DNA from 2 places in the Paenibacillus sp. WLX1005 genome. Region 2 is predicted to be linked to the other one. Evidence: a T-box and tRNA genes for the amino acid it is inferred to sense, from the RefSeq annotation. Region 2 holds a T-box; the other holds one or more tRNA genes.
What was found. The T-box of region 2 lies ahead of tyrS (tyrosine--tRNA ligase). A T-box ahead of a tRNA ligase gene usually reads a tRNA of that ligase, here a tRNA-Tyr.
Positions count from the first base shown of each region.

Region 1: it has a tRNA-Tyr gene. The T-box ahead of tyrS (tyrosine--tRNA ligase) is inferred to sense a tRNA for this amino acid. The anticodon was not compared.

Region 1 covers NZ_CP176756.1:132,607-140,571, forward strand. Annotated here, with positions in the region: rRNA gene ACE3MZ_RS00540 (23S ribosomal RNA) at 1-1,615, shown strand, start outside; tRNA gene ACE3MZ_RS00545 (tRNA-Ser) at 1,683-1,774, shown strand; tRNA gene ACE3MZ_RS00550 (tRNA-Met) at 1,831-1,907, shown strand; tRNA gene ACE3MZ_RS00555 (tRNA-Val) at 1,918-1,993, shown strand; tRNA gene ACE3MZ_RS00560 (tRNA-Thr) at 2,000-2,075, shown strand; tRNA gene ACE3MZ_RS00565 (tRNA-Asp) at 2,087-2,162, shown strand; tRNA gene ACE3MZ_RS00570 (tRNA-Phe) at 2,219-2,291, shown strand; tRNA gene ACE3MZ_RS00575 (tRNA-Tyr) at 2,303-2,387, shown strand; tRNA gene ACE3MZ_RS00580 (tRNA-Lys) at 2,400-2,472, shown strand; gene ACE3MZ_RS00585 (PucR family transcriptional regulator) at 2,986-4,167, shown strand; gene ACE3MZ_RS00590 (ABC transporter ATP-binding protein) at 4,536-5,672, shown strand; gene hprK (HPr(Ser) kinase/phosphatase) at 6,280-7,218, shown strand; gene lgt (prolipoprotein diacylglyceryl transferase) at 7,233-7,965, shown strand, end outside.
Region 2 covers NZ_CP176756.1:3,693,960-3,701,924, forward strand. Annotated here, with positions in the region: gene ACE3MZ_RS15785 (methyl-accepting chemotaxis protein) at 1-1,725, opposite strand, end outside; gene ACE3MZ_RS15790 (methyl-accepting chemotaxis protein) at 2,166-2,612, opposite strand; gene tyrS (tyrosine--tRNA ligase) at 2,657-3,913, opposite strand; T-box leader at 4,012-4,304, opposite strand; gene ACE3MZ_RS15800 (transglycosylase domain-containing protein) at 4,473-7,571, shown strand; gene ccpA (catabolite control protein A) at 7,869-7,965, opposite strand, start outside.

The DNA.
Region 1 (7,965 bases), 2.0 Mb from region 2:
AAGATCAGTGAGAATCTGATCCGCCGAAAACCTAAGGGTTCCTGAGGAAGGCTCGTCCTCTCAGGGTAAGTCGGGACCTAAGGCGAGGCCGAAAGGCGTAGTCGACGGACAACAGGTTGAAATTCCTGTACCACCGAAAGCCGCTATGAGCAACGGGGTGACGCAGGAGGGTAGTGACGCAGGCTGATGGATGCCTGTCTAAGCAGTGAGACTGGTGTGTAGGTAAATCCGCACACTCTAAGGTCAAGCTGTGATGGGGAGCGAAACTTACAGTAGCGAAGGTCATGATCTCACACTGCCAAGAAAAGCCTCTAGCCAGGAAGCAGGTGCCCGTACCGCAAACCGACACAGGTAGGTGAGAAGAGAATTCTAAGGCGCGCGGAAGAACTCTCGTTAAGGAACTCGGCAAAATGACCCCGTAACTTCGGGAGAAGGGGTGCCCCGGTAGTGTGAATAGCACGAGGGGGCCGCAGTGAAAAGGCCCAAGCGACTGTTTAGCAAAAACACAGGTCTGTGCGAAGCCGCAAGGCGAAGTATACGGGCTGACGCCTGCCCGGTGCTGGAAGGTTAAGGGGAGTGGTTAGTCTTCGGGCGAAGCTATGAACCGAAGCCCCAGTAAACGGCGGCCGTAACTATAACGGTCCTAAGGTAGCGAAATTCCTTGTCAGGTAAATTCTGACCCGCACGAATGGCGTAACGATTTGGGCGCTGTCTCAACGAGAGATCCGGTGAAATTTTAATACCTGTGAAGATGCAGGTTACCCGCGACAAGACGGAAAGACCCCATGGAGCTTTACTGCAGCTTGATATTGAACTGGGGTGCGATTTGTACAGGATAGGTGGGAGCCTTGGAAGAGGGAGCGCAAGCTTCCTTGGAGGCGCCGTTGGGATACCACCCTGATCGCATCTGAGTTCTAACCTAGTACCGTGATCCGGTACGGGGACCGTGTCAGGTGGGCAGTTTGACTGGGGCGGTCGCCTCCTAAAATGTAACGGAGGCGCCCTAAGGTTCCCTCAGAATGGTTGGAAATCATTCGAAGAGTGCAAAGGCAAAAGGGAGCTTGACTGCGAGACCTACAAGTCGAGCAGGGACGAAAGTCGGGCTTAGTGATCCGGTGGTACCGCATGGAAGGGCCATCGCTCAACGGATAAAAGCTACCCTGGGGATAACAGGCTTATCTCCCCCAAGAGTCCACATCGACGGGGAGGTTTGGCACCTCGATGTCGGCTCATCGCATCCTCCTGGGGCTGAAGTAGGTCCCAAGGGTTGGGCTGTTCGCCCATTAAAGCGGTACGCGAGCTGGGTTCAGAACGTCGTGAGACAGTTCGGTCCCTATCTGTCGTGGGCGTAGGAAATTTGAGAGGAGCTGTCCTTAGTACGAGAGGACCGGGATGGACGCACCGCTGGTGTACCAGTTGTTCCGCCAGGAGCATCGCTGGGTAGCTACGTGCGGACGGGATAAGCGCTGAAAGCATCTAAGCGTGAAGCCCCCCTCAAGATGAGATTTCCCAAGTTTAGTAAGACCCCTTGAAGACGACGAGGTTGATAGGTTGGGGGTGGAAGTGCAGCAATGCATGGAGCTGACCAATACTAATCGGTCGAGGGCTTATCCAAGATTCTAGACACGCGATGAGATCGTTTCGGATTCAGTTTTCAGGTGATTAACTTTGAAAATTTTCTTGGAGAGATACCCAAGTGGCTATAAGGGGACCCTCTGCTAAGGGGTTAGACTGCGTAAGCGGTGCGAGGGTTCGAATCCCTCTCTCTCCGCCACTAGAATTTTGAGTTTATTCAGAATTTTAGGGCAAATATTTGTTCTTTAATATCGTGGCGGTGTAGCTCAGCTGGCTAGAGCGTACGGTTCATACCCGTGAGGTCGGGGGTTCGATCCCCTCCGCCGCTACCATACATATCTTGGAGACTTAGCTCAGCTGGGAGAGCATCTGCCTTACAAGCAGAGGGTCGGGGGTTCGATCCCCTCAGTCTCCACCATAATGTGCCGGTGTAGCTCAGTTGGTAGAGCAACTGACTTGTAATCAGTAGGTCGGGGGTTCAAATCCTCTCGCCGGCACCATTTTTTTCTCTGGAACCGTGGTGTAGGGGTTAACATGCCTGCCTGTCACGCAGGAGATCGCGGGTTCAAATCCCGTCGGTTCCGCCATTTTTGATTTAGTATGACGAAATGGCTATACAGTATATTAACTTAATATACAGTATGGCTCGGTAGCTCAGTCGGTAGAGCAGAGGACTGAAAATCCTCGTGTCGGCGGTTCGATTCCGTCCCGAGCCATCTTTTATTGTGGAGGCTTAGCGAAGTGGCCAAACGCAGCAGACTGTAAATCTGTTCTCTCCGAGTTCGGTGGTTCGAATCCATCAGCCTCCACCAGTTTTTTTATAAGAGCCATTAGCTCAGTTGGTAGAGCACCTGACTTTTAATCAGGGTGTCGAAGGTTCGAGTCCTTCATGGCTCATCTAAAAGAAAGCATCTTACCTTGTTGGTAGGATGCTTTTTTGTTTTTATATTATTTTTTATGTTATAGGTTTGTGTTATAAATATCAGATAATAAGATAAGTTGTTCTATGCGTATCGCAACAAGATGATATGTAGCCAGAGAATTCAGAGAATTATTTTATCCAATGGTAAAGGTGATTGTTAGAATGGAACTTTGGTTTCTGTATTTTTACCTATTATAATGTAGAAAACTATTAATTTTGATATGAAATGAATTCTGAAATGATTCTGATGAGTTGTGATTGCTGTTTACATGATCTGCATATGAGAAGATGAGGATGAGATAAAGCAACAAGTTACAATGATAGAATCACAGAATGCTAGAATCAAGGATAGAACTACAGATGAAACTACAAGTGGAATTACAAATAGAATTACAGATAGAACTATAAATTATTTGAGATTATTGAAATAAGATGCCTAAAAATATAAAGCGAGTGGTGGAATTTGCGGATAGAAGGGAATTTACGTTATGGATGTAAATGAACTACGGCAACGGATTGAGCAGATTACTGGGTTGCGTATTGGAGAGCACCGTTTCAATGAAAGAGAGTGGGATAAGAGAGAGCGTTCTTTTGTAGGGATTGATATGGAACAAACTGAGTTACCATTGATGATTCCAGTGTTGCGTCAGGCTGGTGAAGTAGTTGTATGGGAAGTAGTAACAGATCATCATAGTGCTGTAGCAGATGATGCGGGTTCAGAAGGTAATGTAGTAAGTACAGATACTGCCAACATGAATGCTTCGGACGAAATGAAGCGTATTTACCAGCTGCTTGAGCTTTTGTTGCCTTCGGTCATGGGGTTGCAGCCGATGGAGTTATCTCCTGTTGTGCAGGGAAAGGATCAACAGGCGCGTGAATTGGGACAGTGGTTGGTGAGGCAGCTTAGTTTGCGTAATTCGTCGATGGAGATTCCAGATGAATATGTGATCAAGGAACGGCTGAATTCTGTTATGGTTCCTTTTCTGTTGCTTGCCGAGAGTTTGCAGATAGGCACGTTGAATGGTAAGCAATTGGAGAAGCTGGTATCCAGTTATTTTGATCGGGATATGCTATTGATTCCATTGCAAGATAATGAATGGTTGGTGCTGGCGAAGCATGAATTGATAGAGGATGAAGAAGATGGACGTGATATTGGAGACGAAAATGAGGATACAGAGGAAGATTTGCTGACTGCATTTGCGCTTGGATTGTATGAGTTGGTAGCGAGCGAATGGGTTGGAAGTTTTCATATTAGCGTGACGTTGCCACTAAATCCGCTTCATGGATTGGCGCAGACGGTGGCACAGCTTCGAGAGGCTATTCATCTCGGAAGATTGTTTCAGGTAACTGAGCATATTCATTTGCCATGGGAGTTACGGTTGGAGAGTCTGCTGTATCGTATTCCAGAAGAAGAACGGCAGCGGTTTGTGGAATCAGCAGATCACCATTCACATTTGTTTGGTGATGAGGAGACAGTAACGACACTAGAGACATTTTTCAAAATGGATTGCAATGTGAGTGAGACTGCCAAGCAATTGTATATTCATCGGAATACGTTATTGTATCGACTGGACAAGATCAAACAGGATACGCAGCTAGATGTACGGCGTTTTGAAGATGCGGTATTGATGCGGTTGACACTGCTATTGTATAAAGTGACAAAAAGCTGAAATGTTTTTTGTAGGTTTTGTCGATAGAGCTGGCGAGCAGATTAGGGTAAGATAGAAGCAGATAAAGTAACCGGTTTCAAAATAACGTTCAATAAATCATTTTGTGGGAACCTTCTTGTTAATTTGTTACAGACAGACGTGGTCATAATAAACTATGATCTGAATGTATGGAGACAACGTAGAAGGCAAACGTGATAGTTGATTCCACAAAATTAGTAAACCGGGATATCTTTGCTGCTTTTATCTTCATTTGATAGTCGCTCCCATTTGTTGTCGACTTCCTTATACATAATAGACAATAAAGCTGTGAGCGGAATGAATAACAGTACTGTAAAAAGACCACATTATATTTTGGGAGGTTTTTTATTATGGCAGGTGTACGCTTAGAGCATATTTTCAAAAAGTATCCGGGTTCCGATAAAGCAACAGTAGTTGATGTCAATCTGGACATTAAAGATAAAGAGTTTTTGGTGCTAGTTGGTCCTTCCGGTTGTGGTAAATCGACAACACTTCGTATGATCGCAGGTTTGGAAGAAATCTCCGAAGGCAAACTGTACATTGGCGATCGCGTCGTGAACGATGTAGCTCCAAAAGATCGCGATATCGCGATGGTGTTCCAATCTTACGCTTTGTACCCACATATGGATGTATACTCCAATATGGCGTTTGGTCTGAAACTGCGTAAGGTGAAAAAAGACGAAATCGAAAAACGCGTGCGTGAAGCTGCGAAAATTCTGGATATTGAGCATTTGCTGGATCGTAAGCCAAAAGCGCTGTCCGGTGGTCAACGTCAGCGTGTCGCGCTCGGTCGTGCGATCGTCCGTGATCCACAAGTCTTCCTGATGGATGAGCCGCTGTCCAACTTGGATGCGAAACTGCGTGGTCAGATGCGTGCGGAAATCACAAAACTGGCAAAACGTCTGCAAACGACTGTTATCTACGTAACGCATGATCAGATCGAAGCAATGACGATGGGTGATCGTATCGTTGTTATGAAAGATGGTATCATTCAACAGGCTGCTTCTCCGGAAGAACTGTACAACCATCCTCGTAACATGTTCGTAGCGGGCTTTATCGGTTCCCCGACTATGAACTTTATCCGTGGTACACTGTCTGAGAAAAATGGTGGTACCGTATTCTCCGCTGCTGGTCTGGAACTGAATCTTCCGGGCGGTAAAGCACAAGTACTGAAAGATCAAGGGTATACAGGCAAAGAAGTAATTCTGGGTGTTCGTCCAGAAGATATTCACGAAGAGCCAGTATTCCTGGAAGCTTCGCCGAACAGTGTATTCACTGCAAAAGTGGACGTTTCCGAGAACCTGGGTCACGAAACGTTGCTGTACCTGAGCGGCATTAGCTCTGACACCGTTATTGCTCGTGTTGATGGTCGTTCCACTACACGCGATAATGCTACAGTAACTATGGCAATCGATATGAACAAAGTACACATCTTCGATCCAGCTTCTGAAGATAACCTGTTCTATAGTGAGCCTGCAACTGTATAATATGTGCGATTTGCCGAATGGGTGAATCCTCACTATAGTAAGTAAAAAAAGACTGCCGAACCGATCAGGTTCTGGCAGTCTTTTTGGTATGGAGTAAGGTGAGCTGGTATGGAGTAAGGTGAGCTGGTATGGAGTAAGGTGAGCTGGTATGGAGTAAGGTGAGCTGGTATGGAGTAAGGTGAGCTGGTATGGAGTAAGGTGAGCTGGTATGGAGTAAGGTGAGCTGGTATGGAGTAAGGTGAGCTGGTATGGAGTAAGGTGAGCTGGTATGGAGTAAGGTGAGCTGGTATGGAGTAAGGTGAGCTGGTATGGAGTAAGGTGAGCTGGTATGGAGTAAGGTGAGCTGGTATGGAGTAAGGTGAGCTGGTATGGAGTAAGCGGTGTGCGGTTGCTTACTGCATTAGTGACATATGTGGATTTATGATTAGTATGGGTCATTCTATTGCTATAATGAACAATATGATGTCATTCAGCGTCCGAAATCCGGCACTCTGATTGATTTCGTTGCCATTTTCCATTACCATGGGTACATTGGCATCAATATGTACAACAATACAAATACACTCCTAACAAGACAAGTGACCTACTCAGGGAAAGGAAGAACAGAATGGCCAAACATGTAAAGGTTTCGGAATTAGTGCAGATGTTCCAGCTTGAGGTTGTATCCGGGGGACTTGGCTTAAAACGAAACATTACCGTAGATGATCTGAACCGTCCCGGTCTGGAGATGGCGGGTTATTTTGAGTATTATCCAACTGAGCGTGTACAAATCCTTGGACGCACAGAACTGGCTTTCTTCAAAATGCTGACGCATGAGGAAAAAGCAGAACGTATGAGCAAGCTATGTAACGAAGAGACTCCTTGTATCGTGGTAACACGAGGACTTGAGATTCCAGAGGAACTGGTGGAAGCAAGTGAAGCGCATGGACTTCCTGTTCTGCGCAGCAATCTTGCCACGACGATTCTCTCCAGTCGCATTACCAACTTCCTGGAGAAAAAACTGGCACCGACTGCAACGATTCATGGCGTACTCGTGGACATTTATGGCGTCGGTATGTTGATTACAGGCAGCAGCGGTATCGGTAAAAGTGAAACTGCACTGGAACTGGTGAAGCGTGGACATCGTCTGATTGCGGATGATGCGGTAGAGATTCGCCAAACGTCCGATAATCAGCTGCACGGTACAGCTCCAGAATTGATCCGCCACCTGCTGGAAATCCGTGGTGTCGGTATTATCAACGTGATGACGCTGTTCGGGGCAGGCGCGATCCGCAACAATAAACGGATTACGCTCGTTGTTCGTCTGGAAGCTTGGCAGCAGGACAAACAATATGACCGCATCGGTCTGGATGAAGAGACGACTAAAATCATCGATACGGATGTGCCTCTGGTGACGATCCCTGTACGTCCGGGACGAAATCTGGCGGTTATTATTGAAGTAGCGGCGATGAATTTCCGTCTGAAGCGGATGGGTTACAATGCAGCTCTCCAATTCACGCATAAGCTGACCGAGACGATTGCTGAAGATCTCGACGAACTGGATTAAGGAGAGGTTACGTTATGGGGACATTGTTGATTAATCCGATTGCTTTTTCGATTGGATCGCTGGAAGTGCACTGGTATGGTCTGATTCTGGGCTTTGGTGCGCTGATGGGTCTGCTATTCGCGATTCGTGAAGGCAAACGGTTCGGGATTCCGCAGGAGTTTTTCATGGACTTGCTGCTGTTTGGAGTGCCATCTGCGATTATCGCTGCGCGCATCTATTATGTGGCTTTTCGCTGGCCGGATTACAAAAATAATTTTGTAGACGTTTTTAAAATTTGGAATGGCGGTATTGCGATCTATGGCGCGCTGATTGGTGCGATCATCTGTGCGGTCATCTATACGCGCTACAAAGGCTACAATTTCTGGCGGATTGCGGATATTTGTGCACCTTCGTTATTGATTGGACAGCTGATTGGTCGCTGGGGGAACTTTGTCAATCAGGAAGCATACGGTGGTCCAGTCGATGAGTCATTCCTGCGTAGTAATCTTCATTTGCCAGATTTTATTGTGAATCAGATGAATGTAAACGGCATATACCATCATCCGACATTCCTGTATGAGTCGGTATGGAACATTGTTGGTGTGTTGCTGTTATGTACGCTGCGTCGTCGTCCTTTTGTACGCGCGGGTGAGATCTTTATGTCTTATTTTATCTGGTACGGTATTGGTCGTTTCTTTATCGAGGCATTGCGTACGGATAGTCTGACATTTGACGGTCCGGCATGGCTCGTATCGTTTGTTAACGGAT
Region 2 (7,965 bases):
CTCCATGCCTGCGAGTACGATTGCTGTTTCTTCCTGCATAGCGGTAATTTGTGTTGTGATCATACGCGTTGATTCTGCCACGCTAGTCGACAAGTTACTAATCTCGGCAGCAACAACGCCAAAGCCACGTCCCGCTTCTCCTGCTCGTGCTGCTTCAATCGAAGCATTCAGTGCCAATAACGTAGTCTGCTTGTTAATGCCTTGAATAACATCAATAATACCGTTGATCTGTTGCGCACGTTCATGCAGGGAACGCGCCATTTTGCCACCTTCGTCCATTACGAGCTTGGCGGAATCAATCTGACGGACAGCCTTATGCAGCTGCTCATTACCAGTCTGTGTTTTCTGTTCCATTTGCTGAGCAGCATCGGCTACTTCCTGAATGGATTCGGCGATTCGTTGAACACCGACCGCCATTTCTTCCATCGCTGTTGTACTTTCGTCAGTCGCTTGCAACTGGGTAGCAGAGCCATGTTCCATTTGCTCCAGTTCTTCTACATTGTTACGTGCTACGATCGCATTACGTCTGGATTCTTCCGCTACACCTGCTGCGGTTGCCTGAATCGCTACTGATTGATCATTCAGATGACGCAAGATCGACGATGTAGAATCCAGAATACGATTAAACTCAGTTGCCATCTGACCAAATTCATCACGTCGCTGCACTTGCAGACGATCAGAGTAATCTCCCGCTGCCATACGGCGGCTCATGTGAACAACCTTTTTGATCTCACGCGTCATACCGAGATTGTTCCATAAAATAGCAGCTGCCAGTACAATCAAGCTAATACCACCAATAATCAGCAGCGTGTTCAGCATTTCTTTTGCCGGTTCCTGAATCTCCGATTCCGATAAAATAATTCCTGTTTTCCAACCCGTATCGCTTAACGTCTGGAAATATAAAGTATAATGTCCTCCACCCAGCACCAGTGGTACATGACCATCCGGCTGCTGCATAACCGTAGATAGTGAACCTTTGTTATCATTGTCGGCGCCTTCAATCGCTTGATCCGCAGTAATACCCTGCTGACTGCTTGCAAGTACATGACCTGTCCGATCCAGCAGCAACGTATGCCCCACTTCGCCGATATCCATATTGTTCACATAATCCTGAATGCTGCTAATGCTAAAATCAGCAGTCGCTACACCGATCGCTTGACCGTCACTATTGCGAATCGTTTTGCCAGCCGTGATCATCTTGATCTTGCTCTCTTGATCCAGCTCAGGTTCTGTATAGTAAATTTTGTCCCAGTTGTTCAGTGTGCCGGTGTACCATGGTTTATTCAAATAATCATAAGAAGCATCATCATAATCAAAACTCGCTGTAATATTGTCACCATTACGCGATGCATATACAGAATGATACGTCTTACCATCGTCAAACGCATCAGATGCGAAAAATAGCCCCGTGCCATGAGTAAGCTTGTTTAGCATCGTCCACCGCTCAGTCAAAGCAGCATATTCATCCATCGTCATGCCTTTGGCAATCTGACCAGCTGCATCCGCCAGCGAGGAAGCAACAAGTGAGTTACGCGAAACCTGCTCGGTAATGTTCGAGCTAACTCCATTCAATGTACTATTGGCGGTATGTCCCATCTCTTCGTTCAATTTCTGTTTGGCAAACTGATACGCCAGCAGGCTAATCAGCACAACAACAATCAACACAATAGGCAACAGTGTGCTTAATGTGCGGGCTTGAATACTTCTAAACTGTAATCGTCGCAAAATAATCGGGTCTCCTCTATACCATATGTAGTGAGTCAAATGCACATCACAATCTATATATATCGGTCGGAACTCCTAATTTGTGTAGGTTTTCACGGAACTTTCTGTCATTTCATGTCTAATAAAGTAGGACTTTGGATGGAAAAGATGATCAATTCGTATATAGCGGCATTCCTAATACATTCGGTATAATCAAAAGCAGGCAGACTCTTTCTTCTATAGGAGAGAAAAAGTCTACCTGCTTGTGTATACGATATGATTGTTTGTTGATACATCATTGCGTATAGCGACCCAGTAATATACTCGCCGCTACCATCTACTCATCTGCCTACAGTTGCGTATGCTATCATGCCTGAACATGTTTCTGTTTCTGTATTTAGACTTATTTCTGCTTCTATAGTTGGACTTGTTTATACTCCTATATCCTGTACCTAGCTTGTTTACATTGTACGGAATTGGCTAATGATGCCGTTCAGCTTCACACTAACGTCTGCGAGATCATCGGTATTAGCATTCAGGCTATCCAGCGATTGTAGTTGATTTTGCGAATTGGTTAACGCTGTGTCCGCATAGGTAGTAGTGGAACGAGCAATATCGGCAAGTTGTCCGAGCGATGCACTGATCTGCTCTGAACCAGCAGACATTTGCTGTGAAGCCGAAGATACCTCCTGCACCTCATCCGCAACCCGGCTAATATCAGCGCGAATCGTAGCAAAACGCTGCTTGATCTCATCTAAAATAACCAGTCCAGCATCCACCTCTCGGTTGCCTTCTTCGACACCATGCAATGCTGATTGCGTGTCTGTCTGCATTTCGCCAATCTGAGCAGTAATGAATATTTTATTATTTCTTTTTATTTCATTCTTACAGGAAGCAATACACAGCAAAAAGCGCCTCCTAAATCAGGAGACGCTTCGTTCAAAGGTAGCTGTTAGGACAATGTCAGTTTGGCAAATTTGCGTTTGCCGACTTGTACGATATCCCCTTCAGCCGGTGTAATCTGCGCATTCACATCGTCCACTTTTTCTTCATTGATCTTCACAGCACCTTGCTGAATGCTGCGACGTGCATCGCTTTTGGAAGCAGCAAAGCCGAGGTGGCTGATCAGATCGATCAAGCCAATGGTACCATCTGTCAGTTGAGCGGCTTCAATCGTCGCTTCCTGAATATCATCCGGCAAAGCACGCTGTTGGAAAACGGTAATGAAATGATTTTTCGCCGCTTCTGCTGCTGCTTCATCATGATACATACGTACAAACGTGTACGCCAAATTCATTTTGGCATCGCGCGGATGCACGCTACCGTCCACAAGACCTTTTTTCAGTGTGTCGAGTTGTTCATTGCTAATGTCGGTTGCCAGCTCGTAGTACTTCGCCATCAGCTCATCTGGAATGCTCATCGCTTTGCCGTAGATTTCGTTGGCAGCTTCGTCGATTCCGATGTAGTTGCCCAGACTTTTACTCATTTTCTGAACGCCATCCAGACCTTCCAGCAGGGGCAGAGTAATAACGATCTGCTGCTCTTTGCCGTATTCCTTTTGCAGCGTACGACCCATCAGTACGTTAAACGTCTGATCCGTACCCCCCAGCTCAATATCACTTTCAAGCGCAACCGAATCCATACCTTGCATTAATGGGTAGAAAAATTCATGAATGCTAATAGGCAATCCATTCTGGAAACGCTTGGTAAAATCATCACGCTCCATAATGCGCGCTACCGTTACTTTTGCAGCCAGATTGACCACTTCGGCAAAGTTCATCGGGCTGAGCCATTCGGAGTTGAAGTATACAGTCGTTTTGTCAGGGTCTAGAATTTTGCTAATTTGTTTCTGGTACGTCTCAGCATTGGCTTTGACCTGCTCTTCGGTCAGCTGCTTACGAGTTTCCGATTTACCGGTTGGATCACCGATACGTCCGGTAAAGTCACCGATCAGCAATTGCACCACATGACCAAGCTCTTGAAACTGGCGCAGCTTTTGCAGAACAACGGTATGACCGACATGGATGTCTGGCGCAGACGGGTCAAGACCAAGTTTGATTTTGAGCGGTGTATTGGTCAGTAATGATTTGATAATTTTGTTGCGCAGTCCGTCTTCCGGTATGATCTCTACGGTACCGCGTTTGATAACTTCTAGCTGGCGATTGACTTCCGCCTGTTGTTCCGGAGTTAATTCTTCCCATTTTGCCATTATAAAAATCCTCTCTGTGCTATAAATTGAACCTGTCTGCCGGCGGTTCGCCTCTCCCTTTGTGGATAACGACATACAAAAAAGACCTGTCGCCCCAACAAAGGGACGAGCAGGTCTCGCGTTACCACCCTAATTAGAATCGTCATCATATTCTGCATAGCAGTATATGTCACCATTCTCACTTCATTACCATAACGGAATGGATATTCCGGCTCGGCTTGCTCTGTGATCACTGTATTCTCCGCCAAGATGGCAAAGGATGCAGTTCACCGGGAGTACCGAACAGCTCCAGACGTGTAATTCAAAGGAAGACCACTACCGGTTTGCACCAACCACCGGCTCTCTGCAAGGGTTCTCTCCGCTTCTACTGCGCGTCTTTCCAAGCTTTTGTTATATTATGCTGTACTGAAAAAGATATTCCTTTTTATATCATATCCATGTCAGCAAGTCAATGCAAAGGAGACGGACTAATTGCCTATCGCCATTTATCGGTCGGAAGAAACTGATTGCTGACTCGTATTTTGTGCTATAATAGTGGCTGGTAAAAGGGGGAAATATCATGGCTGAAAAGAAGGACAATCGTCCGACTAAAAAACCTGCCAAGCCTTCCGGCGGCCGTTCCTGGGGACGCAAGATCTGGTTATCCTTTAAATGGATGATGATCTTCGGCATCACGGTTTGCCTGTTTGGTGGGGGACTTATGCTGGGCTACGTCTCTTCCATTGTAAAAGACGAACCGGTGCGTTCACGAGAGCAAATTGTGAAGGCGATTGATGAGAATGCCGTTACCGGATTCGCTTACTTTAGTGATGCTTCTCCGATAGGACAGTTGCGCACCGAAGAAGATCGACGTCTGGTCACGTATGATCAGATTCCAAAAACCGTTATTGATGCCATTATATCCATAGAAGATAACCGTTTCTACGAACATATGGGTGTGGATATGAGCGGTACACTACGTGCCGTCAAACAAAAAGTGCTGAATGAATCGGTTCAGACCGGCGGCAGTACACTCACCCAGCAGTTGGCAAGACGGGTATTTTTGAGTGCGGACAAAACGAATGACCGCAAAATCAAGGAAATGTTGCTGTCGATGCGAATTGAACGCTTTCTCACCAAAAACGAAATATTGACCGCTTATTTGAACAAAATGCCATTTGGTAAAGGCTCAAATGGCTACAATATTTTTGGAATCAAAGCAGCCGCCAAAGGCATCTTCGGCGTAAACGATCCACTGGATCTGAATATTGCCGAATCTGCATATATCGCCGGTCTGCCCCAACTGCCAAGTGCCTACTCGGCATTCAGCAGCGGCGGCAAATTCAATGAAGAAGGCTTCAACCGCGCTGTACAGCGCCAACAACTAGTACTAAAACGAATGAAAGATCTTGGCAAGATTACGAACAGCCAGTATACCGAAGCATTGGCATTTGATATCAAAGGCGCACTTGCCAAGCCGACCGCCAAAGCGTATTCTACCTATCCATATCTGATGATGGAAGTAGAACGTCAAGGTGCACAGGTTGTAATGAAAATGGAAAATCCAGATCTGGACACATCCAAGCTATCAACGGAGGAATACAATACGTTATTCGAAGAATCACGGCAAAAGCTGTTGACCGGCGGATACCGTGTATACACGACCATCAACAAAACGATCTACAATACGATGCATGAAGTTGCCGAAGATAGCAGCAACTTCTCACCAGACAGCTCCACCAAAGGCAAGGAACAAACCGCAGCTATGATGATCAATCACAAAACTGGGGCAATCCTTGGTATGATCGAAGGACGTAGCTTCCAGGAAGAACAGATGAACTATGCAACACAGATGACTCGTCAACCGGGTTCGGCGATGAAGCCGATTGCCGCTTATCTGCCTGGACTGGATAGCGGTGTCGTTCAACCAGCTAGTGTGCTGGATGATGCACCGATTATTTTAAAAGACGGCAGCAAAGGCTTCCATATTCCGGGCAATGCCAATGGACGTTATCAAGGTCTAGTGACAGCACGGACAGCGCTCAATGAATCGCTGAATCTGCCAGCACTGAAGATCTTTATCAACAAAGTCGGTATCGACAAAGCATGGGCATTTGCCAAAAAGCTCGGTATTACTACGATTCAAGATGCAGACTACTCGGCTCAAACCGGTGTACTCGGCGGTCTGAAATACGGGGTTACAGTAGAGGAATTAACGAACGCGTACGGTTCTATTCCGAACAAAGGTGTATTCAACGATGCGTATATGATCACCAAAATCGTTGACCCTTATGGCAAAACCGTATATCAACACGAAGCCAATCCACAGCGCGTCTATTCGCAGCAAACAGCTTTTCTGATGACGGATATGCTGCGTACCGTTATCTCCGCTTCGGATGGTACGGGACGCTCGTTGCAAAGTTTATTTAACAAATACGGCAAGATTCCAATCGCCGGCAAAACAGGTACCACGCAAAATTATGCAGATGTCTGGTTTATGGGCTTCACTCCAGATGTCACGTTGGGCGTCTGGGCAGGTTACCGCGAACCGGTCAACACCCTGTCCGAAGACGGCAAAAAGCGTGCGCGTACGATCTGGGCAACGATTATGAACAAAGTAACTGACCGCGAGCCGAAGCTGTTCAAGACCGATTCGTTTAGCAAGCCGGACGGTATTGTTAGTCAGACGGTATCAGGGTACAGCGGGAAGCTACCAACGAGTGCGACACGCGCTTCCGGCAAGCTGGTTACCGATTTGTTCAATAGCAAATATGTACCAAAAGACTTCGATGATGGCGTATCGTATGCCAAATATATCACCTACAACGGAGTCAATTATATTCCGCAGGACAGCACACCAAACGATATGGTAAGTCAGCGTACGGTAGTGAAGCGGGAAATGCCAATTTCTCAGCTGATCAAAGACCTACAAAATGCACTGTCCAAAATGAGCGGAACGAAGTACTCGCTCAGTCATTATCTGCCGGAAGATGCTGGTGCAGATGCACCGACACAAGTAGATCCAAGGCGAGATGACGGCAATGCACCATCTTCGCCAAGTAATGTACGCCTGTCAGTCAATGGTAGCAGTGCGAATATTACCTTTAACGGCAGTGGTTCAAACGATGTCGTCGGCTACCGTCTATACCGCTCTAGCGGCGACGGATCGTATCAATATCAGAAATCCGGTCAACTTGGTACGGGAAGCTTCAGCTCTAGCGTTTCTGGCAACGGTGATACGTCGTTCTATGTGACGGCAGTCGACGTAGGCGGACACGAATCCGCACCAAGCGAAGCCGCTGGTTATAGCGCCATTCCAGACCCGATCATTCCAGAAAATGAAGAAGGCGTTCCGGGCGGCAGCGAACTAGGCTCTGGCTCCGATACAAACAACGACGATGCAGGAACTGGCGCACCGGGTACACCATCCGGCGTCAGCGTCCAGCCTGCCGATGGTGGCACAGCCAATGTAAGCTGGTCTGCTCCATCACAAACAACGACCGGGTATCGGATCTATTTCAGCCACAATAGTGGTGGTCCGTACAGTCTAGTCGGCAATGTACCGGACACCTCGTATCAGTACAATATCGGAACCAAAGTAAGCGGCTGGTTCTACGTCGTCGCCGTCAATGGCGATTTGGCGTCCAACCCGTCGTCGCCGGTTCAGATTAAGCAGTAAGTATAATGTAGCGCAGTTTGCTCATTTAGTTTGAAGTTAAAAATACCCCGCAACCTGAGCAATCAAGTTGCGGGGATGTTTTGTGTGTGATGGTGGGCGCAAAAAGAGCAGGTATCCTTTGGGATACCTGCTCTTTTTTTATACAAAATCGCTCGGAAGATGTGGTTGTTAATCCAACCAGCAGCGTGCTCCAGCTGAAATTACATCTTCCTCACCTATTCGGTTCTTGTTGTTGCAAATACCAAAATTTCATCTTTCTGCTTGGCAAATACCACTCTCACAGAAAGCAAACGTACATTAGCCGTTTGGCTGGTTCACAGACAAGCGCAAAATCGTTTCATGCGGCAAAATGACACGGGAGTTATCCACGTTTTCTTTTTTCATCAATTTGGTC